Regions from separate parts of the Pseudomonas sp. S09G 359 genome, predicted to be linked through region 1. Evidence: riboswitches for the same ligand, from Rfam matches in the RefSeq annotation. Region 1 holds a riboswitch; the other holds the start of a gene.
The links. Region 1 has a riboswitch for manganese ahead of mntP (manganese efflux pump MntP). Riboswitches for the same ligand answer to the same signal wherever they lie in the genome.

Region 1 (14,687 bases):
CATCCGTGTAGCACTGTGCAACCGTAAATCGAAGCCTAACTCAACAAAACCACCCCACCTGGCAGTTCCGTACATTTTGCGCCATAGGCATCCCGAATCAACAACGCCACGCCCGCCAGCTGCTGCAGGCTGAACCGCGCCTGCACGCGACGCTGGCCCAGCTCCCTGTTGAGTAACAGCAACATTCCCGGCCGGTAGCGGTTGATCTCGTCCACTACCGTCGCCAGTGTGGCGTTGTTGAACACCAATACCTGTTCGCGCCAGGCCACGACCGCCTGGGTATCGACTACCACCGGTTCACCTACCTCGGCGGCGCTGTAGCTCAGCTGGCGCCCGCCCTCAAGCCGCACACTGCGACCCGCGACATCTACCGACAGCGAGCCCTCGATGCAGGTCACGCACACCTTGTTATCGGTGTTACGCAGATTGAACCGCGCCTCCCCGGCGCTCACCCAACCGTCGCCGGCCAGTACCTTGAGCGGTTGCGCAACATGGGCGAGCACTTCAACTTCGCCTTCGAGCAATTCAATGCCCTGCCCCACCCGACTGACGCGCGTCTGGGTGTTGAGTTCCAGGCTGACCCCGTCGCCCAGCAGCACTTGCCGCTGCTCGCCCACCTCGGTGCGATAGTCCGCCGTGAGGCCGGCAAAACCGCCGGGGGCACCCACGCGGACCATTACCACGGCTGCCGATGCGGCAATCGCACCGCCGAGGAAAGCACGTCGGCCGAACGAACGGGGCTGCGAGACTTGCGCCGCAGCCGGCGCCAATTGCTGCCATAACGCCTTGGCCTGCTCGAACGCCTGGGCGTGTTCGGCGCTTTGCGCGCGCCAGGCCTGCAAGGCCTTGGCATCGGCCACGGTGGCGCGGCCCGAGGTCAGCAGGAGCAGCCACTCGCGGGCTTCATCGTGCACGGGGCTGGCAGCGGTTTGCCGGGCGGTGGAGAGGCTAAAAATGTTCAAGCGCGCACATACTCACGGATTTATCAGGGACTCGACACTAAGACGGTTTTCCGGCCCCGGGACCGAACCGCTGGATCACTTTTCTTTCCAGGCGCTTGGCGCAGTGGCCGAGGGCGGCCTTGATTTCCTTCTCGACCATGCGCGTGGAAATCCCGAAACGCTGGGAGATTTCCAGGTGCGGCGCCTCTTCCAGGCGGGCGGCAATAAGGATCTTGCGGCGCCGTGCCGGCAGTTCGTAGAGGGCCTTGACCAGGGATTGGATTTCTTTCTGGCCACCCACCACCCGCGAGGGGTCCTGGGCTTCGTCAGCGCTTTGCAGCAACTCTTCCACTTCGCTGCCGGTGAGCAAGCGCGCATCGGCCTGGCGACGGTCAGCGGCAATGTTCAAGGCCATGCGGTAGAGGTAGGCGTTGGGTTGCGCCAGGTTTGGCGGCACCTCCATGCGGTCGACCCGCAGGTAGGTTTCGTGCAGGACGTCGTTGGCCAGGTCCTCCGAACCCAGGCGCTTGCGCAAACGCACCTTGAAGTCGTCGTAGGAGGCCAGGAACAGGCTGACCATCGTACTGTGCCCGGTATTTTTCATCCGCCCCAGGCTCCTTTTGCTGCTGTGCATTCCATGCGTATTCCTGTTGTGTCGGGCATCAGAAGTAACGTCACCGGCTGACGCAGCGAACTCGGTGCCGGGCGATCCACTCGCGCTGCGCCCAGGCTGCGTACCAGTGCTTCATCACGTTGTTCATCACCGGTGGAGCTGACCAGCCGGCTGTGTTCGATCACACCCAACGGGTTGACCCAAACCTGCACCAGCGCGCGAAAACTGCCGGGGCGGGTCAGGGGCGACCGGCACAGGCTGGCTTCGATCGCCTGCTGCAACGCCGTGGCGTAGCTGTTGTTGATGCGCGCCGCGTGCCGTGCCGCCGCGCCTCGGGTGGCGGCTGGCGGGCTGACCTCGGGGGTCTGCAAGGTAAATGCATCGCTGCGTGCGTAACGCGCCATCAGGCCACTCCCGGTCAGCAACATCGCCAGTGCCTCTTGCGCCGTAAAGCGCCCGCGCACGCCGATAGAGCGCCGGCCCCGGGTCAACTCACGGTCGACCAGCACCGCCATGCCGGTGGCGCGGCTATACGCTTGCAGGGCGTGTTCGAGGTCTTGCGCCGGCAGGTTCAACACCAGCGGCGCTGACTCTGCCTGCGCCGCACCACCACTGGCCAGCAGCAACAGCAAGACCAGGGCGCATACGGCACGCCTCCAGGCTCCCTGCTCACCCGCTGCTCTGCATCGCTGCACGGCCGACGCGCCCTAGAAAACCGTCATCCTGAGGCCAGTTTATGAACCTGATGTTACGGTGATAGCAAAAAAAACATCACGGTGACGAGAAGCCCGCTGCACTAGACTTGAAAGCCTAACGGCCCTTTCCCCCGGGTCCGCCAGGAGGCTCCGATGAAGCTGCTACCCCCCCTCGCCAGCCTGTTGCTGTGCGCCGCCCTGCCCTTCGCCGCCCATGCCGACAGCTGCACGGAAGTCGCGGTGGATGGCTACAAGGCGCCCGACTATGGCTGCCTGAGCCAGCAGATGGGCAATGACACGAATGCGACCAAGGCTGCGCAAAAAAACCGCGAGGCGCAAAACATCGGCGTGGAAAAACGCCTGCCAAACAAGGTGGGCCTGGCCACGCCGGCGGCCACCAGCGTGCGCATGGGCAATACCTTTGGCACATCGGTGAAACCGCAGCGGCCTTGAGCCGTTTAACGAAATTTTCAGATCCGCCCCCCTATGATTCCCCTCCTCGTTGGGGAGTAACCGGCTTCTGACTCTGTTGGAAGCGTTCGTATCAACATATTCGGCAACCTGCCGTGGTACGAACACCGTTTGGTTGGTGAGACCAGCGACACATCCATGCCTAAAGTCGGGCGTGTGGTTGTGTCGTTGTGTCCCATAGCCCGACTGGAAGCCTGACCGTGAACCCCATTTCCCTGCTCCTTCTCGCCCTGGCCATGTCCACGGACGCCTTTGCGGCGGCCATAGGCAAAGGCTCCAGCCTGCAAAAACCGCGTTTGAGCGAAGCCCTGCGCGCCGGCCTGATCTTTGGCGTGATCGAAGCCATTACACCGATGATCGGCTGGGCCATCGGCCATGCGGCCACCCGCTGGGTGGAAAACTGGGACCACTGGATCGCTTTTACCCTGCTGGTGGCACTGGGTTTGCACATGATCTGGAACGGGCTCAAGGCTGACGACGAGGAAGCCGAAAAGCCCACCCAGCACTCTTTCATGATCCTCGCCGTCACCGCGTTTGCCACCAGCATTGATGCGCTGGCAGTGGGCGTGGGCCTGGCGTTTGTCGACGTGAATATCCTGCTGGCCTCGGCGGCCATTGGCCTGGCGACCATGACCATGGTCACCCTCGGCATGATGCTCGGCCGGGTGTTGGGCACCGTGGTGGGCAAGCGGGCGGAGATGGTCGGTGGCGTGGTGTTGATGCTGGTGGGTGCGACGATTCTCTACGAGCACCTCTCGGTCTGAAACGCACACATAAACAATGTGGAAGGGGGCAAATCGAATCGTCGCACCGCCCCTCCCACATTAGACTTGCGCTGCACTCACGCCGCGTTACTTTCCTTTTTCAAACTGGCCATATCGATCACAAACCGATACTTCACATCGCCCTTGAGCATCCGCTCATAGGCCTCGTTAATATCCTGGATAGCGATCATCTCCACGTCCGAGACAATCCCGTGCTTGGCGCAGAAGTCCAGCATGTCCTGGGTCTCCTGGATGCCACCGATCAGCGAGCCGGCCAGGCTGCGGCGCTTGAAGATCAGGCCGAAGACTGCAGGCGACGGGTGCGGGCTGTCGGGCGCGCCGACCAGGGTCATGGTGCCGTCGCGCTTGAGCAGGTTGAGGAAGGCGTCGAGGTTATGCGGCGCGGCGACGGTGTTGAGGATAAAGTCCAGGCTGTTGGCAACCTTGGCCATTTCATCCGCGTTCTTTGACACCACCACTTGGTCGGCGCCCAGGCGCAGGCCGTCCTCGCGCTTGCTCGGGGAGGTGGTGAACAGCGTGACATGCGCGCCCATGGCGTGGGCGATCTTCACCGCCATATGCCCCAGGCCACCCAGGCCCACTACGCCGACCTTCTTGCCGGGGCCGACCTTCCAGTGGTGCAGCGGCGAATAGGTGGTGATGCCCGCGCACAGCAACGGCGCCACGGCGGCCAGGTTGGAATCGTCATGGGAGATGCGCAGTACAAACTTCTCCTTGACTACGATGCTGTCCGAGTAGCCGCCGAAGGTGTTCTCACCGCCGAATACCGGGCCGTTGTAGGTGCCGGTAAAGCCGTTCTCGCAGTATTGCTCCTCGCCCTCGGCGCAGGAGGCGCAGTGCTGGCAGCTGTCAACCATGCAACCGACACCGGCCAGGTCGCCGACCTTGAAGTTCTTGACGTTGCCACCCACGGCCGTCACGCGGCCGACGATTTCGTGGCCAGGCACCGAGGGGTAAAGCGTGTTATGCCACTCGTTGCGCGCAGTGTGCAGGTCGGAGTGGCAGACGCCGCAATAGAGGATGTCGATCTGTACGTCGTCGGCCCCTGGCGCACGGCGCTCGAAGGTAAAGGGCTTGAGCGTGTCCTTGGCGTTCTGGGCGGCGTAGCTGTAAGTCTTGGCCATTTCGTTCACCTGTGTGATCTGACGGTAGAGGTCAGTGGACCAGCATAGACGCTGAACCGTTCAACCGAGCACACCCGTACAAGCCCTTCGTCCGGTTTAGCGCAATAGTGAGCTAGAGTCTTTTTGCCCTACTCACCCAGGAGTTTTCCATGAGCACATTCGTTGCCAAAGACGGTACCCAGATCTACTTCAAGGACTGGGGCAGCGGTAAGCCCGTGCTGTTCAGCCACGGCTGGCCGCTGGATGCCGATATGTGGGAATACCAGATGGAATACCTGAGCAGCCGTGGCTACCGCACCATCGCGTTTGACCGCCGTGGTTTCGGCCGCTCGGACCAACCGTGGACCGGCAATGACTACAACACTTTCGCCGACGACATCGCGCAGTTGATCGAGCACCTGGACCTCAAGGACGTGACCCTGGTGGGCTTCTCCATGGGTGGCGGCGACGTGGCCCGCTATATCGCCCGCCACGGCAGCGCCCGTGTTGCCGGCCTGGTGCTGCTGGGTGCGGTCACCCCGCTGTTCGGCCAGAAAGCCGATTACCCACAAGGCGTGCCGACCCCGGTGTTCGACGGCATCAAGGAAGGACTGCTCAAGGACCGTGCGCAATTCATCGCGGACTTCAACACCCCGTTCTTCGGCATTAACAAAGGCCAGACCGTCTCCGAAGGTGTGCTGACCCAGACCCTGCAGATCGCTCTGTTAGCGTCCCTCAAGGCGACCGTGGATTGCGTCACTGCGTTCTCCGAAACCGACTTCCGCCCGGACATGGCCAAGATCGACGTGCCGACCCTGGTGATCCACGGTGATGGCGACCAGATCGTACCCTTCGAAACCACCGGCAAAGTAGCGGCCGAGATGATCAAGGGCGCAGAACTGAAGGTCTACAAGGACGCGCCGCACGGCTTCGCGGCCACTCACACCCAGCAGTTGAACGAAGACCTGCTGGCGTTCCTGAGCCGCTGATACGACTGAAACACCCTCTCCTTATTTGGCCGGGCTTGCCCGGCCTTTTTTTGCTCAGGCGAAACGCTGGCTCAGCACCAGGCGACCGGGCCCGGCGATCAGCACGCTGGTGAAAATGATCAGCAGCAACCAGCCGAACTGCCCTTCAAGCAACGTCCATTGCGGGTGCACCACCACCATGGCGATCAACAGCACCGCCAGGATCGGCAGGCACGCCAGACGCACCCGCACCCCCGTGATGATCAGCAGCGGGCAGAGTACTTCGGCAAAGATCGCCAGCAGCAAAGTGACGTTGGCGCCCAAATGAAACGGGTCTTCGATCAGCGTCAACTGCTCGCTGTAGTGGAGCAACTTGGGCAAGCCATGCACCCACAGCAGGAACAGCGCCCCACTGACCCGCAGAAACAGCAGCCCCAGAGCCTGACTTTTTGATTCGTTCATAAACGACCTATGCGCAAAAAACCGCTGGCGGTTGCACAGCGGCTATAGGGAGAGAGGGTTAGTCGATCAATGGCACATGCGCCGCACGTTTATACGGCCCGTACTCCACCGGTACCCACTGGAAGTGCTTGCCCTCGGTGGTGATATGGCCAATGCCCGGGAACGGCAAATGCGCCGCGGTCACCCAGATCTTTTCGGCAGCGGCCGCGCTGAACACCGCTTCGCGGCTCTTGATTGCCTGCTGGCCATTCACGTCAAACCCGATCGACACCTCAGGGTGCAGGAACTGCACGGCGAGGTTATGCACCAGGTCGCCCATGAACAGGATGCTCTGCCCCTGGGAGTTGAAACGGTAAGTGGTGCTGCCCGGCGTATGCCCCGGCTCCTGTGCCGTCTCGATACCTGCGATCGGCAGCTTGCCCGGCTCAAACGTCTTGAAACGCCCGGCGGCTATGTAGGGGGCGGTCGAGTCTTGGGCGATCTTGAAAAAGCCTTTGGCCGCCTCCGGGGCCTTGGCCAACGCCTGAGGGTCGAGCCAGTAATCGGCCTCGGCCTTGGCGGCATACACGGTGGCATTCGCGAAAATCGCTTGATGCTGCCCATCCACCAGACCGCACACGTGGTCCAGGTGCAGGTGGGTCAGCAGGATCGTGTCGACCTGGGACGGCTCATAACCGGCCGCCTTCATGTTCGTCGAGAGTTGCCCGGCGGTGGCGCCGATGCATTGGCCGGCGCCGGTGTCCACCAGGATCAGTTGCTTGCCGGTGTTGACCAAAAACGCGTTGAACGCGGTCTGCACGCCCGGGGTTTCGATGGAGCGGCGGGCCAGCAAGGCGCGGATCTGGCTTTGGGTCATGCCCTTGAGCAGCTTGGGCGACAGGTCGTTGTAGCCGTCGAACAGCGCCGTGACTTCATAGTCGCCGACCGCCAGGCGGAAGTAGCCTGGCGCCTGGGTACCGACCTGCGCGGGCGCGGCGGCAAACGAATGCCCCGAGGCCAATGCCACCGCGAGCGCTAAAGCAAACACCGATCTTCTTTTCATACTGTTACCCCTGAACATGCGTAAAGAGGCTGATTGTGTGCCCGCCGCGCCGCAGGAAATTGCAAGCCTGTGCTGACTACTCCTCCCCCGTGCCGGCAAACCCGGCGACGATTTCATCGATCACCACCCGCACCCGCGCCGTGTGGCGCAGGTCGGCGTGGGTGACCAGCCACACGTCGTAGGGCAGCGGGCGCGTGCGCTCCGGCCATAGGCGCACCAAGCCGTCGCGCTCGCCGGTGTACACCGGGATCTCACCGATGCCGATGCCGGCGGCAATCGAACGGCGCACCAGCAGGCTGGAACTCAGTGCCGCCACAATCCGCCCGCGCCCGAGGGGTTCGGACACCAGGGTCATGTCCTTCTGGCTTTGCAGGTAGGGTTGGTAGACCACCAGGTCGTGGCCTTCGAACAGGCTGCCAGGCTCGGGGATACCGTGGCGGTCGACATAGGCCTGGGACGCAAACAACCCCAGCGGCCAGCGCGCGATGCGCCGGGCGATCAGGTCGGGGTTGTCGGGGCGGGTATTGCGCACGGCAATGTCGGTTTCACGCTTGGCCAGGCTGAGGAACTGCGTGGACGCGTCCAGCTGCACGCGCACATCGGGGTGTTGTTCATGCAGGCGGGCAATCGCCGGGATGATGAAATCGATAGCCAGCGAGTCGGTGGTGCTGACACGCACGATGCCGGTCAGGCGGTCGTCCAGGCCCTGAATCTGGCGCTCCAGATCCAGCGCCGAGCGCTCCATTTTTTCCACCGAGCGCAGCGCGGCTTCGCCCACGGCCGTCAGGGCGTAACCCTCGGAGGTGCGCAGGAACAAGGTCGCACCCAAGGATTTTTCCAGGGCGTTGACGCGCCGGCCGACGGTGGCCTGGTCCACGCCCAGCACCCGGGCGGCACCGCGTAGGGAGGACTCGCGGCACACCGCCAGAAACACCCGTGCATCGTCCCAATTCATGCTGATTCCTTATGCTGCGTATTTGCATCAGAGCGCCGTATAATCGCTGCATTATTGCATCAATAATCTTGGATATGCTGGGCGCCAGAGAAAAATACCCAGGACCGCCATCATGCACGACACTCATTTTTCACCCCGCAGCGCGGTTTGGCTGCCGATCTTCGCCGGCCTGTGCGCCAGCCTGGTCAGCATCGGCCTGGCGCGTTTTGCCTACACACCGTTGATTCCGAGTTTGATCCAGGCGCACTGGTTCTCCGCCAACGACGTGGTGTACCTCGGCGCCGCCAACCTGGTGGGTTACCTGATCGGCGCGCTGATCGGCCGGCCCATCGCCCAACGCAGCTCTAACAAAAGCGCCCTGCGCTTCATGATGGTGGCGGTGACCCTGGCGTTTTTCGCCTGTGGTTTCCCGCTCTCGGTAGTGTGGTTTTTCGCCTGGCGCCTACTGTCGGGCATCGCCGGTGGCGCGATCATGGTGCTGGTGGCCGCCACCGTATTGCCCCATGTACCGGCGGAACGCCGTGGCCTGGCCAGCGGTGCGATCTTCCTCGGCATCGGCCTGGGCATTGCCGCCTCGGGCACCCTGGTGCCGCCGTTGTTGAGCCTTGGCCTGCAACAAACCTGGTTCGGCCTGGGCCTGCTGGCGGTCATACTCACCGCCGCCAGCTGGTTTGCCTGGCCCACCGGCACCGTGCATGAGGCACCGCTGCCGGCGGGCAGCGCAGCGCCGACACCTTCGGGGGTGTACCTGTTGTTTGCCCAATACGCCTTCATGGCGGCGGGCCTGGTGCCGGCCATGGTGTTTCTGGTGGATTACGTGGCCCGTGGCCTGGGTGACGGCGCGCATGTCGGTGCAATGATTTGGGTGATGTATGGCCTGGGTGCGATTGTGGGGCCGGTCACGTATGGCTTCCTGGCCGACAAACTCGGCGCACGCTGGAGCATTCGCCTGGTGTTGATGGTGCAAGCGGTCGCCGTTGGCCTACTGCCGTTTGCCGGCTCGTTTACCGCCCTCGCCGTACTGGCGGTGATCCTCGGTTCGTTCCCGCCAGGCATCGTGCCGCTGGCCTTGGCGCGGGTGCATGAACTGCTGCCCAACCATCACCAGCAACAAGTGGCGTGGAGCCGGGCCACCGTGTCCTTCGCCACGTTCCAGGCGCTGTCGGGCTTTGCCTACTCGGCCCTGTTCAACAGCAGCGGCGGCCAGCATGCGCAGTTGTTCCTGATTGCAGCGGCGGCGATTGTGGTCGCGCTGGCATTGGAGCTGGGTATGATCCTGCTGAACCGCCGACCACTCGCCACGGTCCCAACCCATACGCTCATCGCTACAGGTAACCTCAAATGACACTGCCTAAAGAAATGACCCTGATCGAAATCACCACCCCCGGTGGCCCCGAAGTGCTGCAACCGCGCCGCGCCGACGTGCCGGTGGCGGGCCCCGGTGAGATCCTGATCCGCGTGCACGCCGCCGGGGTCAACCGCCCGGACGCCTTGCAACGCGCCGGCAAATACCCGATGAAACCCGGCATGAACCCGTACCCGGGCCTGGAAGTGGCCGGCGAAGTGGCGGCGCTGGGCGACGGCGTGTCGGGGTTCAACCTGGGCGACCGGGTCTGCGCGCTGACCAATGGCGGCGGCTACGCGCAGTTCTGCAGCGTGCCGGCCGGCCAGGCCTTGCCGATCCCCGAGGGCATGGACTGGATTCAAGCCGCTGCCGTCCCGGAAACCTTTTTCACCGTATGGGCCAACCTGTTCGGCCTGGGTGATGCACACACGGGCCAGCGCGTGCTGATCCACGGCGGCACCAGTGGCATCGGCACCACCGCGCTGATGCTGTGCCGCGAGTTCGGCATCCAGGCCTTCGCCACCGCCGGCAGCGCCGACAAGTGCGCGGCCATCGCCGAGCTGGGCGCCGAGCCGATCAATTATCGCGAGCAGGATTTCGCCGAGGTCATCGCCGAACAAACCGACGGCCAGGGCGTGGACGTGATCCTCGACATCATGGGTGGCTCGTACCTCAACAACAACCTCAAGGCCCTGGCCATGGACGGGCACCTGGTGATGCTGGGTTTCCTCGGCGGTGCCAAGGCCAATGACGTCGACCTGTTGACCATCCTCGGCAAACGCGCGGTGATTACCGGCTCGCTGTTACGCCCGCGCAGCCACGCAGAAAAGGCTGCGATTGCCGAGCAATTGCGCGAGTACATCTGGCCAGTGCTGGCCGCCGGGCGTTGCCTGCCGATGATCGACAAAGTGTATGAATACACCGACGCGGCCCAGGCCCATGCACGGATGGAAGGCGGGGATCATATTGGCAAGATTGTGTTGCGGGTGGAGTAATCTAAAGGCCACACATCTGAATGTGGGAGGGGGCTTGCCCCCGATGGCAGTGGGTCAGCAACAGATGGTGTAGCTGATACACCGCTATCGGGGGCAAGCCCCCTCCCACATTGACCGTATTCTTAGTCGGAATAAGCGGGATAATCGGTGTACCCCACTTCGCCCCCGCCATACATCCCTTCTACCCGCAGCGGGTTCAGCGGCCAGCCGTTGAAAAGCCGCTGCGGCAGATCCGGGTTGGCAATGAACGGCCGCCCGAACGCAATCAGATCCGCTAACCCCGCGTCGACCAACCGCGCACCCCGCTCGGCGGTGTAGCGACCGGCGTAGATGATGCGCCCGCTGAACGTGTCACGCACGGCGCGGCGGAAGGTCTCCGGCAGGTCGGGCGCGTTGTCCCAGTCGGCTTCGGCGATGGAGACATAGGCGATGCCCGCCGCTTGCAGCACTTTGATCGCCTCGATATAGGTGTGGTGCGGGTCCTCTTCCACCAGGCCGATATACACGCGGTCCTGGTCGGTGCCGCTGAACAATGGCGAAAACCGCACACCGAGGCGTTCCGGGCCGACCACGGCACTCACCGCCTCGACGATTTCGCGCAAAAAGCGCAGGCGGTTGTCCAGTGAGCCGCCGTACTCGTCGTCGCGCCTGTTGGAGTGGGCCGAGATGAACTGGTTGACCAGGTAACCGTTGGCCGAGTGAATCTCCACCCCATCAAACCCTGCATCCAGGGCATTGCGGGCAGCCTGGGCGTAATGCGCCACCAGTTGCTTGACCTCAAGCGTGCTCAAGGCACGCGGCACCGGCGGCTGCACCAATTCGCCCGTACCTGGCCCGGTCTGGATAAACGCCTTGGCTTGCAACGCTGCGAGTGCCGACGGGGCCACCGGTGCCGCACCGTCAGGCTGCAAGGCATTATGGGACACGCGCCCCACGTGCCACAGCTGGGCAAAAATCACCCCACCCTCGGCGTGCACGGCGTCAGTAACCGTGCGCCAACCGTCGATCTGCGCCGGGGTGTAGATGCCCGGCGTCCAGGCATACCCCTGGCCACGGGGCTCGATCTGCGTACCTTCACTGACCATGAAACCGGCACTGGCGCGCTGGCGGTAATACTCGGCCATCAAATCGGTGGCGATATCCCCGGGTTGCGCGCTGCGTTGACGGGTCAGCGGCGGCAGCACGACACGGTTATTCAAGGTGTGGTGACCCAGTGTTATCGGGGTACTTAATACACTGTCAGTCATGCTGGAAACTCCAAATTCAGGACGAGCAAAAACACTGGCGACTCTTGCGAGTCGCCAACTAATAACGGGGTTAATTAACTTAAGCGGTGAGTTTCAGCAGGGCCTTGGCCACATCACTGGAACTGCCAGGGTTTTGCCCGGTAACCAACAGCCCATCGACAATCACGAACGACTGCCAATCAGCGCCCTTCTCATACTTGCCGCCCAACTTGATGAATTCATCTTCAATCAGGAACGGCACCACATCGGTCAACTCGACAGCGGCTTCTTCGGAGTTGGAGAAACCCGTCACGCGACGGCCCTTGATCAACGGCTCACCGTTGACAGCCTTGACGTGGCGCAAGGCACCCGGCGCATGGCACACAAAGCCAATCGGTTTACCGGCGCGCTCAAACGCCTCGATCAGCGCGATTGAAGTGGGCGACTCCGCCAGGTCCCACAGCGGGCCGTGACCACCCGGGTAGAACACGGTGTCGAAGTCGGTGGCGTTGACCGTGTCCAGCTTTACGGTGGTGGCCAGGGCCTGCTGCGCAGCCGGGTCGGCGGCGAAGCGGTGGGTTTGTTCGGTCTGGAAGTCCGGCAGGTCGCTGACCGGGTCCAGCGGCGGCTGGCCACCGGCCGGGGATGCCAGCACCACTTCGGCGCCGGCGTCCTTGAAGGCGTAATAGGGTGCAGCAAATTCTTCGAGCCAGAAGCCGGTCTTGCGGCCGGTGTCGCCAAGCTGGTCGTGAGAGGTGAGTACCATTAATACTTTCATTTTCCAGTGCCTCGATCGATGTGAATGTCAGTGTGTTCAGGGCTACCCAACAGCTGTCGGGTCAGTAACAGCGCCTGGTCAAAAGGCGCGGGTGTTCGGGTGATCTTGCTCATTACGCTGGCCCCCAGCCACAGGGCGTACAGCTGCTGGGCCAGGTGCTGCGGCCGGTGTTGCAACAACAGCGAGCCGTCTGCGACGCCGCGCTGCATGGCCACGGCGAGCAGTGCGATGGTGCGTGAGGTGCCGCGCTGCAGCGCCAGGCGCATCGGTTCTGAAAGGTCTGACACCTCCGCGCCGAGTTTGACGGCAAGGCATTTGCCCGCGTCGGTGCAGCCGGTCTGGTTGTCGATCCAGCAATGCCAATAGCGCATCAACTTGGCGCCGTGGGATAGGCCCGGTTGGTTGAAGAGTTGCTCCATGCCGTACACGTAGTTGTCGAAGTACGTGTCGAGCAATACAACGCCGAAGGCATCTTTGGAGTTGAAGTAGTGATAGAACGAGCCTTTCGGCACATCGGCGGCTTGCAGTATTTCGTTCAGGCCCACCGCCGAAAATCCTTTACGGCCGACAATCACTTGCGCCGTGTCCAGAATCGTCTGCCTTGCACTTTTGGTTTCACTGCTCATGCTTCACTCCGTCCGATTAGACCAGTCGTCTAGTTCGTTGGGTGAATGTTAGGAGCCGGAGCAAAAGCCGACAATGTCATATCCGCAAGGATTCCGGACATGGCTCGAAGTCGGTTGCCGTTTTCCCGGCGGCCGCCGACAATCCCTCTTCCCACGCCCCTGGAGACATACGATGCACAGCGTTGCGCTGATGGTTTACCCGAACTTCCAATCCCTGAGCCTCAGCCTGGGCTCGGTGTTCGAGTGCGCGAACCTGATGCGGGGCGAGCCGGCCTATGAGTTTCACCTGGTGTCGGAAAGCGGCGGCGCGGTGATGACCTCCCAAGGTTTCTCGGTGAATACCACGCCGATTCGGCCGGAAGGCTATGACACGCTGATCGTCAGCGGCTACCTGGAGTTTCGCCTGCCCGAGGCCAACCTGCTGGACCTGGTCAAGGCCGCGTCTGCGCAGTCACGCCGGATCGCCTCGCTGTGCATGGGCATTTTCGTGCTGGCCGAGGCTGGCTTATTGGACGGCAAGCGCGCCACCACCCACTGGATTCACGCGCCGGCCTTCCGCAAGCGCCACCCGGAGATCCACCTGGAAGAAGACAAACTGTTTGTGGTCGACGGCCAGGTCTGGACTGGCGCGGGCATGAGCGCCGGGGTGGACCTGGCGCTGGCCATGGTGGAGAAGGACCTGGGCAGCGACCTCGCCCGCCGCATTGCGCGCAAGCTGGTGATTGCCCAGCGCCGTGGCAGCGAGCAGTCGCAGCTGTCGGCCCTGCTGGAACTGGACCCCAAGTCCGACCGCGTGCAACTGGCCCTGGCCTACGCCCGCGAAAACCTGACCCATGATTTGTCGGTGGACGCCTTGGCCGATGTCGCCCGGCTCAGCCCGCGCCAGTTCAGCCGGGTGTTCCGCGAGGAAACCGGGCAAACCCCGGCCAAGGCCATTGAGTCACTTAGAGTGGAAGCCGCCCGGGCGATGATGGAAACCAGCCGCCACCCGGTGGAAGTGGTGGCCCGCGAAACCGGCTTCGGCGACCGCGAGCGCATGCGCCAGGCCTTCCTGCGCGCCTTCGGGCAACCGCCCCAGGCCATGCAACAGGCGTTTAATGCAGCGCCACCCGCGTGATCAGGTAAGTCACCAGCTGCGCATCGTCGTCCAACTCCAGCGCCTGCACCGGGCGCGGCAGGTTATCCAGCACCGTGCGCCAGAACGCCTGGGACGCTTCGTCCTGGTCATAGAAACGCACCAGCCAATCGGCCTCGCCGCTGCACAGCACCTGGGTGGCGATAGCGCGGCCGATGCCTTTGCGCCGGTAGCGCTTGAGGATAAACAGGTCGGCCAGCTCCAGGGCATTGATCCCCGGCAACTCACTCTCTTCGATCAACAGGAAGCCGGCGATATAGCCGTCGACCAGCAACAGGTTGGCGCTCCAGTGCGGGTCTTGCCAGTAGCGGTTCAGGTGCTCGTCGTGGATGTAGAAACGGCCGTCCGCCTCGACATCCTCCTGTTCCCAGTCCGAGGACTCGTAGGCGTAGTACTGGTAGAGATTGCGGATCAGTTCGGCGTCTTCGGGGCCGGTCTGGATCAATTCGACGGTGGTTTCAGGCATGGGGCTCTCGGTGAAAAAACGCAGGGCGCCATTGTTCACAAAAGTGCCGGCCAAGCCAATGGAAGGTCGAACCTTTCTACT
Region 2 (14,687 bases), 1.4 Mb from region 1:
GTACCCGGACCGTCATAAGACACTTGCGGCGCACGACGCACACGGCGCTGGCCGGCGTTGTAGACCCACGCCGAGCGCGGCTCCTTCACCTGGTCCAGGGTTTCGTGCACCAGCAGCACACCACCGGCCAGACGTGCCGGCGCGGTCACTTGCTGCTTGAAGTAGAACAGCACGTTGCCCGGGTTTTTCGGGTCGAAGTCCTTCATCTTGTCGCGGAACACAAACTGGTCTTTGAAGTACACCAGACTGTAGGAACCGTTGGTTTGCGGCGTAGCCTGGGTGACCAGGCGCGTCACGCTGCCGCCGCGATAACGGGTGATGTGGTTCCAGATCACTTCAACGCCGGTTTTCGGAATCGGGAACGGCACGGCGGTTTCGAAGTTTTCCAGGCCGTTGCCGCCGGACACCAGGTTGGTCGTGGTGGCGTTCTTCTTGATGGCGGCGAACACATCAGCCGGCACCGTGGCGCCGCGATGGGTCGGGTAGACCGGCATCTTGAAGGTTTCCGGGTAACGCTTGAACATCGCGTATTGTCCCGGCGCCAGCTTGTCCTTGTACTGCTCGACGTTCTGCGCAGTGATGGTGAATTGCGGTTGTTCACTGGCATAAGGGTTGGCCAGGAAACCACGCGCATCCACGGCGCCGGCATTGGTGGGCAGTGGCGTCCATTTCGGGATAGTGCCGGCAGCGTTACCGGCCATTTCAGCGCCCATCGGAGTCAGGGTGGTGCCCAGCTTGGACGCTTCGTCCGCCGACACTGCCGCCATGACGTTGCTCGCCAGGATCGACAGCCCAAGCACACCTACGTGCAACAGACTTTTAGTTATTTTCATGTTCTGGTTCTTCCTGAAAATACATGCAGCTGAAAAAGTGTGCTTAGAAGTTCACGCCGAGGCTGAGCGCAACAAAATCGCGGTCATTCACCGTAGTGAAATCGCCACCGAAGAAGTTGGTGTAGTTCAGGCTAGCGGTGTAGGTGTTCTGGTATTCGGCATCCAGGCCAAGGCTGACGGCCTTACGGCCCTCTTCAAAGTTGGCGCCTGGACCTGGGGAGTAACCCTTGACGTCATGGGACCACGCCACGTTCGGCTTGAGGTTCACACCGGCGAAGACGTCCGGGTATTCCCAAATGGCCCGACCGCGATAGCCCCAGGAAGTCGCTGTGGTGAAACCGTCATTGTTGCAGTTGGTATTCAGGCCGTTGGCGTTCGACAGACCCGCACCTTGTGCAGTTGATGTGTTCAAGTTCGCACAAGCGTTGTTCGGCAGCGATCCAGGGCCGAAGACCGGGTCACGACCGTAGCGCACGTCCGATTTGCTTTCCAGGCCGCCTACGTGAGTCACGCCGACTTCACCCACCAGGGTCAAGCGGCTCGCGCCCATGACTTGATCGAAGAAGTGGGTAAAGGTGGTTTGGAACTGGCTGATTTCTTTACGACGGTAGCCATGCAAGTCCTGACCTGGAGCCCCGGTGAGCAACGACGCATTGCCCAGCACGGGACCACCAAGCGGCTTCACGCCAGCGAACAAAATGTCGGTGGTGCTCAGTTGAACGGGGGCGTTAGGACGGTAACTCAGCTCGCCACTCCACGCGGTACCGGTAGGCAAGGTAGTGGAAAAGCTCAAGCCGTAAAGACGAATGTCCTCAGGGTATTCCATGAAGTAATTGGAGTTACCCGCGACCACCAGTGGGCGCAGTGCACCCGGTACTCCCGGCGTTGCTCCAGTGTAGGCGGCTTGCGGTGCACCTTGGGCACTGAAGATTGGCGCACGGCTGTGGTAGTTCATGAAGTAAGCCCCGAACTCCGTGTCCAGCGGCTCGAAGTTATAGCGCAGTGCAGCACCGAATTGGCCGCTGTCACGCGCATCACGGTCGGGACCGCGGCGAACGAGAACACCCTCGTTATTGATGTCTACACCATTGTTCGCCAGGCCGGGCAGAAAGGCCCCTGCACCGGGCAGGAATTGACGGCTGTTCAACACGCGCAGGTTATTGCTGCAACCATCTGAAACGACGTCAGGCTGAGAGAAGAACGTGCCGCAGTTATCGGTAACGGTCTGATCCCATTCCAACTGATAAAACGCTTCTGCCGACAGGTTGTCGGTGAGCGATTGGGACACATAGAACATGTTGACCGGAATCAAGCCTTCCTTGATTTCGGCACCCGGACGACGGAAAGCAGACACGTCGATGGGGTTGATGGCGTTGATACCGCCGCCGATGAAGGTACTTTCACCCCAGCTCACTACCTGTTTACCAAACCGCACGGAGCCTGGCGCGTCGGCAATCGAGTAGTTGTGGTACACGAACGCATCGAGAATCTGCCCGCCCGAGGACTTGGCGCCCTCTTTGCGGTTGCTGTCGCTGATGTCCTTGAACTCGCGGCTTTCATCCTTGAGTTCAAAGTCATACCAGTACTTGCCACGCACAAACACACCGGTATCGCCGTACTTCAGTTCCAGGTCATGAATGCCCTTGAAGATCTTCGAGAACGTTTCGCCGCGTTTGAAATTCAAGTGGCCGTCATCGGAGGTCTGCGACAAACCGTTGCCGCCGTTGTTGGCACCAATCAGATCCTGGTTGGGCTTAGCTGTCGACCAACTGGCACCCACAGAAAGCGACGAGTCAAAACTCCCTTCGATTTCACCGATATTGAAACTGACGCCGAATGCGGGCCCGGCGAGCGTAGAGGCGAGACTGACGGCCAGGGGCAGTCTTGCCCGGCGCCAGAACTGGTTTACTGAGGTCATCGACGCTACTCCATGTGCATTATTGTTATGGCAGTGAGTTCTTTCTGTGATGCATGTAACGGCCGGAATACAACGATTCCAATGCCGCTCGGCAGCCGAGCCCCCATGGCCCGAAGCGGAACATCCGTGAAAAACTCTGGAAGGGACTATAGCCAGCAGGGGGTAGTGCTTGATCCCTCTAAAGTGTGATTTGCATCACCGACCCGTCTGCCACAACCCTTTCGCCATGTCAGCGAAGGCCGACGCGGCAAGGATGGCTGAAAATTGGCAAATCACAAGTAAAGGTGCGAGATAGAGCATTGCCGTGCCCGAACGGGCACGGCAAGGGCCGTCAGAGGGTGGACAGGAACGTGCTGTTGTTGGCCTGCCATTCAATGATGTCAATGCGGATACGTTTTTTGTCGAGTTTGCCCACGCTGGTCTTGGGAATTTCCGTAACAACGGCGATCTGGCTGGGGATCGCCCACTTGCTCAAGTGGCCCAATTCAACAAACGGCTTGAGGTGTTCCTTGAGCTCACGGGCCCCTATCACATGGCCATCACGCACTACCAGCAAGGCAAACGGGCGCTCGCCCCACTGCGGGTCGGCGATGCCCACCACCGCTACTTCGCGTACCGCCGGGTGACGGCTGACCAGGTCTTCGAGGGCCAGGGACGAGACCCACTCGCCGCCGGTCTTGATTACGTCCTTGATGCGGTCGCGGATGTCGATCACGCCAAACGCATCCAGGGTGGCCACGTCGCCGGTGTGCATCCAGCCGCCGGCCCACAGCTCGGCGCCCTTCTGCGGCTCATTGAAATAGCCTTCGCTGAGCCACGGCGCGCGCAGTACCAGCTCGCCCTGGGACTCGCCATCGGCGGGCAGGAAATTGCCTTCGCTGTCGACGATGGCGGCTTCCACCAACGGCCCCGGCACACCGGCCTTGATGCGATAAGTGGTGCGTTCGTCCTCGGTGCCGGCCATCAACTCTTCGTTGAGGTGGGCACAGGACACCAGCGGCCCGGTTTCGGACATGCCGTACGCAGCGGTCAGTTGAATCCCACGCGCCTTGGAGGCTTCATACAGTGAACGATTGAGCGCGCTGCCGCCGATGACAATTTTCCAGCCGCCAAAATCCACCCCTTGAGCAGCCTTGGCGTTGAGCAGCATCTGCAGGATGGTCGGCACGCAATGAGAGAAGGTGACCTTCTCCTTGCGCCACAACTCCACCAGGTATTCCGGGTCGTAGCGGCCGGGGTAGACCTGCTTCAACCCGAGCATGGTCGCCACATACGGCAGGCCCCAGGCGTGCACATGGAACATCGGCGTGATCGGCATATACACGTCGTTGGTGCCGAGCAGGCGCACGCTGTCGATGCTGCCCATGATCGTCGCCACGCCGATGGTGTGCAGCACCAACTGGCGGTGGGTGAAGTACACGCCCTTGGGGTTACCGGTGGTGCCGGTGGTGTAGAAGGTGGTGGCGACGGAGTTTTCGTCGAAATCCTGGAAATCGTACTGAGTGCTGGCAGCCGCCAGCAGGGTTTCGTACTCGCCGACCAGGTTGGGCAGCTCGGCGGTCTTCGATTCGCCATCGGTGAGCAGCAGGGTCTTGTCGACAGTGGTGAGCTGCCCGGCAATGGCCTGGTAGAGCCCCACGAACTCACTGTTGACCAGCACGAAGCGGTCCTCGGCGTGGTTCATGGTGTACAGGATCTGTTCCGGCGACAGGCGCACGTTGATGGTGTGGATCACCGCGCCGATCATCGGGATGGCGAACATGCACTCCAGGTAACGGTGGCTGTCCCAGTCCATCACGGCGACGGTGTCACCAGCCTTGACCCCGGCCTCGGTGAGCACATTGGCCAGGCGCGCGACGCGCTCGATCAGCGTCGGGTAGGTGTAGCGCAGCTTGTCGCGGTAGACGATTTCCCGAGTTTTCTCGTAGCGCGCCCCGGACATCAACAGGCGTTTGATCAACAACGGGTACTGGTAAGCGCCTTCGGCGGGCGGGATGACACGAGTCTGCAACATACGAATCCCTTTTATGACTGCACGGTCTTGGCTGAACGTTCTGCACTGTAGAGCGCAAATGTTTCAGCCAAATCAGCCAAAGGAATGATTTGTTGAGGCCAGTGATTGCTGGCTTTGCGCCAGTATTTGCCCTGTTCAGCCCACCAGTTGATCAGGAAGCACCCTTCTCTAAAAAGCGAACCGTCTGACATTTGTCACCGATAGCAACTCTTTATTCTCAGGGCATTAACAAATCTCAGGGATCAAGAGGCATGTTCTTCAGTACATCAGCGCACCCATCCTTCAAGCCGCACAGAGCGGAACGCATGAATAGCAAAACCAACGAAGGCAGAAAATGAATCCCATGCCTATCCGTGCGAGTACCAAGTATCAACTCCCCGTGCTCCTCGGTTTGGCCTACGCCTTGTCCGTACCGAGCATCCATGCGAGCACCATCGAAGGTATCAACCATACGCATTGGGCCATCAACCACTTCAGTGTCGATGGGCGTTCAGGTATCGACATTATTGGACCCTATCAGGGAGGGGGTGGCGGTTGCTGTTACGTAGCGCCTTCGAAGTGGGAGCCAGGGATGACGGTGCGGGTTGATTGGGAGACAGGAGCTAGTGGGATGAGTAGCCTGGCTGATGAGTTTCCTGGTTTCGCTAACGAGGAGAAATACCTGGGCTGGAGAGACAAAGTCCGAGCCCGAAAACGCCAACATTCCAAACCAGTCCCAGTCCCCGACTACACAGGCCAAAAAGTCTGCGGTCTCACCGTCCACTTCCTGCCCTGCGACGAACTTCAGGTCACCACGTCCTGCTATGCCTACGGCAGTCCTGAATACCCCATCAAAACGCCACTGCACTTGCCGGAGCCTCAGTCATGCCCGAAGTGAATCAAGCCTCTTTCTGTTACCCGCCGCAGTTTCCGGAACAGGGGCGCCTACCCTTTCGAGCGGGCCAGGTTCATAACAATCTTCGGCGCCAGTCTCAACTCGAGCGCGATTACCATGACGCGCTGTGTTTGGCTGCCGGTCGCCGCGTAACACCGCCATGCTGCCGAACTTTGCATATCAGCCTGTTCTTCGACGGCACGGGTAATAACCTCAACAACGATTTGTATTTATCCGACCCCAAGCACCCGACGAATATCGCCCGATTGTTTCGCGCAAGTATTGGCGAAGGTCATGCTGGCGGTACTGTCCATAGCAGCCAGGCCAGCAGATTGACCGACGCGGCGGGCACGGGCAGCGGCCAGTACTTCAAGTACTACATGCCCGGTGTGGGCACGCCGTTTCCTGAAGTCGGCGACCTGAATTACAGCGAGATCGGCTTGGCTATGGCCGCTTTCGGTGAAGAGCGGATCAACTGGGGCCTGATGATGATCATCGACGCCTTGCGCCAGGCGCTGGCATTGCCCCGGCTGGATAACGCAAGTTTGCAGGCAGCGGTCGAGGCGATGGGCGCTCCAGCAAGTTTTGAAGGCTCAATCGGCTCTAACTTCCGGCGCTATCAGTTCGGCAAACAGTTGGGAGCATTGACCAGGCCCTTAACTATCGCCTTGACCCAACCGTCGCCTGGTTCGTCGAAACTGTTGGGAATCAAGCTCTATGTGTATGGGTTTTCCCGCGGGGCAGCAGCGGCACGGGCGTTTGTCAGTTGGTTGAATGAGCTGTCATCGCCCACCGAGTCGCAACCGGCGCTGCAAACCGGCGACTTGAAGCTTCCGATCAGCGTGGAGTACCTGGGGTTGCTGGACACCGTGGCCTCGGTGGGCCTTGCTCATGCTGTGCCGGGGGCAGATGGGCACATGGGCTGGGCGGATGGCACCCAAGAGTTGCCCACCAGCAGCCTGGTCAAGCGATGTTTGCATATTGTTGCCAGTCATGAACAACGTTTGTGCTTTCCGCTGGACTCGATTCGGCGGGAGGGTGGGGGGTACCCGGTCAATAGTAGTGAAGTGCTGTATCCAGGGATGCATTCGGATCAGGGAGGGGGGTATCCGCCGGGAGATCAGGGGAAGGCGTATAGAGAAGGCGGAGACGAGGGGGATGGATTATTGCTATCCCAGATAGCACTGCACGACATATATGCTGATGCCTACGCCAATGGCGCACCTTTAAAAGTGCCAAAAGATGCTTTGCCAAAAGAACTACGCCATGAGTTCTGGCGTGCATTGCCACCTGAAGCCGTTTTGGAGTTCATCGTGGCGCCGATGCTAGTCAACCGTTTCAACGCTTGGCGCCAGATCAGCTTGGATCTAGCTCCGGCTGGAAGGCCGCTATCCCCCGAACAAATCGAACATTACCGACCCATCCCAACCACCGACTCCCTGGAAAACGCGCTAACCAGCCAAATGGCCTGGATCACCGCCTGGCGCATCGACCGATATGCCTTCGCCACGCTGAAACAGACTAACTTCTACCGACACGCCAGCGATACCGAGGCCGATAACAACGCCCGAAAACTGGCGCGGGCCAACCGTAACAAAAAACAGGCCGCCGTCGAACAGCGCCGCAAAGAGCAAAAAGCCCGCGAACACTTTAGCGTCAAACCCAAGCAACCGCTTGAGCCAGGCATCAAGGACTTCGACGCCGACATGGCACAAACCCAGTTACGCGAGGCGGCTGAAGAATTCGGGCGAGGCTTTTCCAGCCCACACATCGTTGACTCTATCCCCATACGCGTAGCCCTCATGGCCATTGTTCCCGGCGCGCATGTCCACGAGATAGAGCTAGCCGAGCGCAAGCAGATGAAGGCCAGTGCCTTGGCGAAGGTCAGCCTGCTGTTTCCACCGCCCCGGAACGAGCGCAACTACGTCGACGAGCACACGCGTTTTAACGTCGATGAAAGCCGCAACGCCAGCAAGCCTGAAGGGCTGTTACGCGCGCTGTTCGATGATCATGTCCACGACTCCCGTGCCTGGTTTCTTTACGCAGCGGGACGCGAGCCATTCGGCAGTTACTTCAAGTTGCGCATGGTGTTTTTCGGCGATGCCGGCAGAAGGGATGTAGCGCTGTATCGCCAGGAAGACGGGGCAATGGTTGCGGGCGCAGAGACGCCGCTGTTCGTTGACCCCGCCCTTGCAACACCATCTCCCTTGATGACCGCCGAACGCCTTGCCGAGGTTCAAAAAGCGATTAATGAGATTTGGCGGGCTTATGAAACCAACGTCAGGGAGCTCAAAGATGCTCAGGTCTGAGCCAGATTTTCAACTGCTTGCACCCGACGCGATATTCGCACGCCGCTTTTATGCGTGGCATTCACAGGTCAGGGCCATTTGTGTGCTGGCGGGGTTGATGCTTACACAGAATGCACAGGCCAGTACGCTTGAGGCGGTCAACCATACGCATTGGGCCATCAACCACTTCAGTGTCGATGGGCGTTCAGGTATCGACATTATTGGACCCTATCAGGGAGGGGGTGAAGGTTGCTGTTACGTAGCGCCTTCGAAGTGGAAGCCAGGGATGACGGTGCGGGTTGATTGGGAGACAGGAGCAGGCAGCTCAGAAGGCTTTTCCGGTTATGGCGATTGGCCCAAGTTTTTGGCGTGGAAGAAGCAAATAGACTCCCAAAAGCGCCAACACTCCAAACTAGTCCCAGTCCCCGACTACACAAACCAAAAAGTCTGCGGTCTCACCGTCCACTTCCTACCCTGCGATGAACTTCAGGTCACTACCTCCTGTTACGCCTACGGCAGTCCTGAATACCCGATCAAAACCCCGCTGCACTTGCCGGAGCCTCAGTCATGCCCAAAATAAAATACGCCTGAGGGCTTATTTCATACTGGTAAACGCCAACTTCACCCCAATCGCAATCAACACCGCGCCCATCGTCCGATCAAACCAATGCCCCATCCGCGCAAATCCTGCACGCACACGCTGTTGGCTGAACAGCATGGCCACCAGGCAGAACCACAGCGCCGTCGCCACCGCCAAATACACCCCGTAACCCGCCTGAATCGCCAACGGCGTGTGCGGGTTGATCACCACGGTGAACAACGAGAGGAAGAACAGCGTGGCCTTGGGGTTCAAGCCATTGGTCACGAAACCGGCGGTAAACGCGCCGCGCGGGGTGCGCTCGCCCGCTTCGCGGTGCAACTCGCCCTCGGCGACAGGCTTGGCCGGCTGTGCGCGCAGGGCCTTGAAGCCGATGTACAGCAGGTAGGCGGCGGCCGCCCATTTGAGCGCGTTGAACAGCACGATGGATTGGGACACGATCAAGCCGATACCGAGCAGCGAGTAGCCCACGTGCAGGAAAATCGCCGAACCCACCCCCAGCGCGGTCCAGGTGCCGGCGCGGCGGCCGTGGGTAACACTTTCGCGCACCACCACGGCGAAATCCGGGCCGGGGCTGGCCACTGCCAGCAGGTGAATCAGGGCTACGGTCAAAAACTCGGCGGCGTACATGCTCACTCCAATTACGTAACGGATTATTTCATCTGATAGGCTCGGCAGATTACGCCTTCGAACCCTTGCACAAAAGGTACAGTTGATGACGAACAATCGCCGCGCGGTCTTCCTTGATCACCCTTCCCTGGACCTGGGGGACCTCGACCTCAGCGAACTGCGCAACAGCTTCGGCGACCTGCAGTTGTTCAGCGACACCACCCCGCAGAATGTGGTCGATCGTTTGCAAGGCGTGCATGTCGCGATCAGCAACAAAATCGCCCTCAACACCGAAACCTTGGCCGCCTGCCCGGACCTCAAGCTGATCCTGGTGTCGGCCACCGGCACCAACAACGTCGACCTCGAAGCAGCCCGCGCCCACGGCATCACCGTAAGCAACTGCCAGGGCTATGGCACGCCGTCGGTGGCGCAGCATACGATCATGCTGCTGCTCAACCTGGCGACGCGCCTGAAGGATTATCAGCGGGATGTGGCCGCCGGCAAATGGCAGGAGGCCAAGCAGTTCTGCCTGCTGGACCACCCCATCGTCGAACTGGAAGGCAAGACCCTCGGCCTGCTCGGCCATGGGGAGCTGGGCAGCGCCGTGGCACGCCTGGCCGAAGCCTTCGGCATGCGCGTGCTGCTCGGCGCGATTCCCGGGCGCCCTGCCCGCGCCGACCGCGTACCGTTGGCTGAACTGCTCAGCCAGGTCGACGCACTCACCCTGCACTGCCCGCTCAACGAGCACACCCGCGACTTTATCGGCGCCCGGGAACTGGCGCTGCTCAAGCCGGGCGCGTTTGTGGTCAACACCGCGCGCGGTGGCTTGATCAACGAACAGGCCTTGGCCGATGCCCTGCGCAGTGGCCACCTGGGCGGCGCGGCGACCGACGTGCTCAGTGTGGAGCCGCCGGTAAACGGCAACCCGCTGCTGGCTGGCGATATCCCTCGGCTGATCGTCACACCCCATAACGCCTGGGGCAGTCGTGAAGCGCGGCAGCGCATCGTCGGCCAACTGGCCGAAAACGCCCGGGGCTTTTTCGACGGCGCCCCGCTGCGGGTTGTGAGTTGATAAACTGCGCCCCTTTTCAAGGAGCAGACCATGGATCCGCGCAGTGAAGTACTGCTTCGTCAGGCCGAACTTTTTCAAGGCAACCTGCTGCTGGTAGGGTTGCCTGCCGACGACTTGCTCGGTCGCCTGCCCAACGCCCACGGCTGGTGCTGGCATGCCGGCGACCAGGCGGCGCTCGATACCCGCTTCCCCGAGCGCAGCCAGTTCGGCGTGAATGTGCCCGAGCGTGGGTTTGATGCGGCGGTGATCTTCCTGCCCAAATCCAAGGACCTCACCGACTACCTGCTCAACGCCGTGGCCGCACGCCTGCCCGGCGCCGAGCTGTTTCTGGTGGGGGAGAAAAAAGCCGGCATCGAAAGCGCCGCCAAACAGATGATCCCGCTCGGCAAACCGCGCAAGCTCGACAGCGCGCGACATTGCCAGTTGTGGCAAATCACCGTGGCCAACGCCCCGCAAGCGGTGGAGCTGGAAAGCCTGGCACAAGTCTTCGAGGTGCCGCTGGCCGAAGGGCCGCTCAAAGTGGTGAGCCTGCCGGGGGTGTTCAGCCACGGTCGCCTGGACCGCGGCACCGAGTTGTTGCTGGAGCATCTGGACAAGTTGCCCAGCGGCCACTTGCTGGACTTCGGTTGCGGCGCCGGCGTGCTCGGGGCTGCGGTAAAACGTCGCTACCCGCACAACACGGTAACCCTGTTGGATGTGGACGCCTTCGCCGCCGCCAGCAGCCGCTTGACCCTGACCGCCAACGGGCTGGAAGCCGAGGTGCTGACCGGTGATGGCATCGACGCCGCGCCGATGGGTTTGAACGCGATTTTGAGCAACCCGCCGTTCCATGTCGGGGTGCACACAGATTATTTCGCCACCGAGAATCTGCTGCGAAAAGCGGCAAAACACCTGGCAAAAGGTGGCGAACTTCGCTTGGTAGCCAACAGCTTCCTCAAATACCAACCGCTGATCGAAGAGCATTTGGGCGTGTGTGCGATCAAGGCCGAAGGCAATGGTTTTCGTATCTACCGTGCCAAGCGCGGCTGACGGGCGTTTGAAAAAGAAGGCTTGCCGAATGGATTTTGCCTAGGCAGAATCCGCTCCGTCCTAGGGGAGTAGTCTCCCACGAGCACCACGCTCGTCCGGCATACGTCAACATACTTGGTCAACAGACCATGGCGTATGCGACCCAGGAGTCCGCACAGACGGACCGGGGTTTGACAAGACCTATGACACGAACACCTTACCCGGGGCGGGAAGGCTGTACGTGTCATAGCCGTGTCGACCCGCCCCTGGAAACTTACCTGATGCTGGATTCACTACTCGTTCCTACCGCAATCGTTGCCTTGGCCGAAATCGGCGACAAGACGCAGCTGCTCGCGCTCATTCTCGCTGCTCGCTTTCGCAAGCCCTGGCCGATCATTGCCGGTATCGTCGCCGCGACCCTGGCCAACCATGCGGCCGCCGGTGCCGTGGGCGCCTGGTTCGGCAGCTTCTTCTCGGATGCGGTGTTGCACTGGATACTCGCGGCGAGCTTCTGCGCCACGGCGTTGTGGACCCTGGTACCGGACAAACTCGACGATGACGAAGCCAGCACTACGCGCAAGTTCGGGCCGTTCCTGACCACGCTGATCGCGTTCTTCCTCGCCGAAATCGGTGACAAGACGCAGATCGCTACGGTGATGCTGGCGGCGCAGTACCCGGAGCTGTGGCTGGTGATTATTGGCACCACCCTGGGCATGTTGATTGCCAACGTACCGGTGGTTCTGGCGGGGAATTTTGCCGCGGAGAAGCTGCCGTTGACGTTGATTCGGAGACTGGCGGCCACGGCGTTTTTCATCCTGGCGGTTGTGGCGGTGTACAAGGCGATGCAGAGCAGCGGTTGGATCTAGACCTGTAAACCCAAATCAACTGTGGAAGGGGGCTTGCCCCCTCCCACATTTGGAGCTTCACAAGGGTTTGGATATCAGGACTTTTTGGCCTGTTGGTAAAGCGGCATCACCTTCGGAATCGCCGCCTGCAACGAGGCGATACGGCTGTCAGACGCCGGGTGCGTGCTCATGAACTCCGGCGGCGCGCCTTCCGAGGCCTTGGCCATCTTGTTCCACAGTGTGATCGCCGCGTTCGGGTTGTAACCGGCGCGGGCCGACAATTCCAGGCCGATCAGGTCCGCTTCGTTTTCATTGCTGCGACTGTTGGGCAAGGTCATGCCGTAGTTGGCCACGGTGTCTGCCAGCGCCAGGCTGTCCTGGCCCAGGCCGAACAACGCACCCGCGCCCTGCTTCGCCATCTCGATGCCGTAGGCCTTGGACATGGCTTCACGACCGTGCTCGCGCAAGGCGTGAGCGATTTCATGGCCCATCACGGCAGCCAGTTCGTCATCGGTGAGCTTGAGGTTATCGATCAACGCGCTGTACACGAAGATCTTGCCGCCAGGCCCGCAGTTGGCGTTCATCTCGTCGCTCTTGATCAGGTTCACTTCCCACTTCCACTGCGCCGCATCGGGGCGGAAGGTCGGTGCCTGGGCGATCAAACGGTTGGCAATCGCCTGCACGCGCTTGGCGTTGGCGCTGGTCTTGTCCACCAGGCCTTTGCCACTGGCTTCGCCAAGGGTCTGCTGGTAGGACTGGGCGTACATCTGGTCGACTTCCTGGCTCGACAGCATGCTGAACATGTACTGCTTGCGCTCTACCCCCACCGCGCCGCCGCTGGTGGTGTTGACCGACTGACACCCGGCCAGCAGCACTGCTGCAGCCAATGCACTTATCGCCAATGCTTTCTTCATCAACTCTCTCCCTGTAAGACGTCCTGAAAAAACGCCCTGAAAACCTGGCGCGTATCGTAGGCGCTCATTTGTATCGACGCCAGATACAACAGACGTGTAGCCGCTGTTTTTCAGATACATCCTACAGCGCGCCCAAAGCTCAACCTGGAGTCAGACACTCCGGCCCATTGAGCTTGGGGTCATTGATCATATTAGCCAGCACCCGCTCACGCAGCGGCGCAGGCTCACCGGCCAACAAGCCTTGCAACACATGCAAGGGGGTCTCGGGATCGAGCCAGGCGGCCTGCCCGGCCGCATCCAGAATCAACGGTCGGCGCTGGCTCTGCGCGGCCTGGGTCACCACTGCCGTGCTCAGCCACACTTGTTCCTGCACCGGGTAGGCTTCCCAGATCGCGGCAAAAAACACGCTGGAGCCCTCCCCCGGCGTCAGCCAGTAGGGGCGCTTGCGTTGGGTGCCGCGCCATTCGTAGAAACCGTTGGCGGGCAGCAGGCAGCGGCGCTGGCGAAACGCTTCGCGAAACATCGGTTGCTCGGCCAACGTTTCGGCGCGGGCATGGGCGGGGGTACGCGAAAGATCAGTCAACCAGGGCGGTGTAAGGCCCCAGCGCGCGCGGGCCAGGCTGCGCTGGCCGTCACTCAGGCGCTGGATCAGCACCGAGTCGTTCGGGGAGATGTTCCACTGGGGCTGCTGGTCGGCCGGAAAGCCGGGCAAGGCAGCAAAGGCGGGATTCCAGCGAAACAGGGCATAACGTCCACACATGGGGCAACACGACTCTTGGGGTAAACCGACCGACAGCCTAACAGACCAGCACGTCGGGAAAGCTGTCGGGTTCGTCGCCAGGCAACGGTTGCGCGCCGATATAGGCGGTAATCAGCTCGCGGGCGTCAATCGCCCGGTCGTTGTCCACCTCCAGCCCCAGCAGGCCGAATATCGGCAATTCGCCGGTCCCACCGAGCAAATGGCGCCCCACCAGGTGCGCCTCGATGCCCTCGCTGGCGAGCATCTGTTGCAGCAACTCGCCTTCCATCAGGTTTTCGGGTTCGTAGATTCGCTGCATAGGCGTACCTGTTTAATCACTTTCGCTGCGCATCATTCATTTTCGCTGCGCACATTCAGCATCCATTCGCCACCGTGCACTTGCAGCTCGAACGTAATCGGCCGGCAACATACCGGGCAGTCCTCTATATATTCCTGATCGCCCCCGGACAGGTCCAGCAATGCCGTGACCACCTCCCCACAATAAGGACATTCGTACGATTGCTCTTCCATCGCGGTCTCCCAGGTGACTTGTGCGTATAATCGCCGGTCTATTTACAGGGCTATTTTCGGTCGGGCCCATTACCCGCACCGCACCCTGGTATTTCCTTTACTTACCCTAGCCGTTTCTAACAAGAGAGCATGATGGGCGAATTCGATACCATCCGACCTTACAACGACAGCGAAGTCCCGGCAGTGCTGGACCGACTGTTCAGTGACAAGGCCTTTCTGGACATCCTGACCCACTTCCGCTTCCCGCGCTTTGCCGGCGCCCTGGGCTGGCTGCTCAAGCCGATGATCGCCCGCAAATTGCGCCGTGAATTCGCCGGCGTCACCACCGTGGCCACGCTGCAGGACAAAGTCGAGTACTACGTCGACCACACCATCGACCGCGCGACCGACGGCGTGACCTACACCGGCGTCGAGCAGCTCAAGTCCGGCACCGCCTACCTGTTC

Region 2: another riboswitch for manganese. It lies ahead of CXQ82_RS04765 (TMEM165/GDT1 family protein); the one in region 1 lies ahead of mntP (manganese efflux pump MntP).

The regions. Positions count from the first base shown of each region.
Region 1 is NZ_CP025263.1:2,439,727-2,454,413, reverse strand. It holds gene CXQ82_RS11275 (FecR domain-containing protein) at 36-962, opposite strand; gene CXQ82_RS11270 (RNA polymerase sigma factor) at 1,000-1,545, opposite strand; gene CXQ82_RS11265 (secretin and TonB N-terminal domain-containing protein) at 1,542-2,186, opposite strand; gene CXQ82_RS11260 (hypothetical protein) at 2,403-2,702, shown strand; yybP-ykoY riboswitch at 2,742-2,910, shown strand; gene mntP (manganese efflux pump MntP) at 2,921-3,484, shown strand; gene CXQ82_RS11250 (NAD(P)-dependent alcohol dehydrogenase) at 3,562-4,629, opposite strand; gene CXQ82_RS11245 (alpha/beta fold hydrolase) at 4,779-5,597, shown strand; gene CXQ82_RS11240 (DoxX family protein) at 5,652-6,038, opposite strand; gene CXQ82_RS11235 (MBL fold metallo-hydrolase) at 6,097-7,080, opposite strand; gene CXQ82_RS11230 (LysR family transcriptional regulator) at 7,157-8,035, opposite strand; gene CXQ82_RS11225 (YbfB/YjiJ family MFS transporter) at 8,148-9,380, shown strand; gene CXQ82_RS11220 (NAD(P)H-quinone oxidoreductase) at 9,377-10,375, shown strand; gene CXQ82_RS11215 (alkene reductase) at 10,498-11,622, opposite strand; gene CXQ82_RS11210 (type 1 glutamine amidotransferase domain-containing protein) at 11,702-12,379, opposite strand; gene CXQ82_RS11205 (TetR/AcrR family transcriptional regulator) at 12,376-13,005, opposite strand; gene CXQ82_RS11200 (GlxA family transcriptional regulator) at 13,178-14,122, shown strand; gene CXQ82_RS11195 (GNAT family N-acetyltransferase) at 14,100-14,606, opposite strand.
Region 2 is NZ_CP025263.1:1,064,433-1,079,119, reverse strand. It holds gene CXQ82_RS04810 (DUF1329 domain-containing protein) at 1-833, opposite strand, end outside; gene CXQ82_RS04805 (DUF1302 domain-containing protein) at 877-2,751, opposite strand; gene CXQ82_RS04800 (fatty acid--CoA ligase) at 3,083-4,765, opposite strand; gene CXQ82_RS04795 (DUF3304 domain-containing protein) at 5,100-5,642, shown strand; gene CXQ82_RS04790 (DUF2235 domain-containing protein) at 5,630-7,948, shown strand; gene CXQ82_RS04785 (DUF3304 domain-containing protein) at 8,046-8,507, shown strand; gene CXQ82_RS04780 (LysE family translocator) at 8,523-9,155, opposite strand; gene CXQ82_RS04775 (2-hydroxyacid dehydrogenase) at 9,241-10,206, shown strand; gene CXQ82_RS04770 (class I SAM-dependent methyltransferase) at 10,237-11,235, shown strand; yybP-ykoY riboswitch at 11,287-11,406, shown strand; gene CXQ82_RS04765 (TMEM165/GDT1 family protein) at 11,496-12,080, shown strand; gene CXQ82_RS04760 (M48 family metallopeptidase) at 12,155-12,973, opposite strand; gene CXQ82_RS04755 (SOS response-associated peptidase) at 13,113-13,733, opposite strand; gene CXQ82_RS04750 (putative signal transducing protein) at 13,771-14,031, opposite strand; gene CXQ82_RS04745 (CPXCG motif-containing cysteine-rich protein) at 14,064-14,243, opposite strand; gene CXQ82_RS04740 (1-acyl-sn-glycerol-3-phosphate acyltransferase) at 14,376-14,687, shown strand, end outside.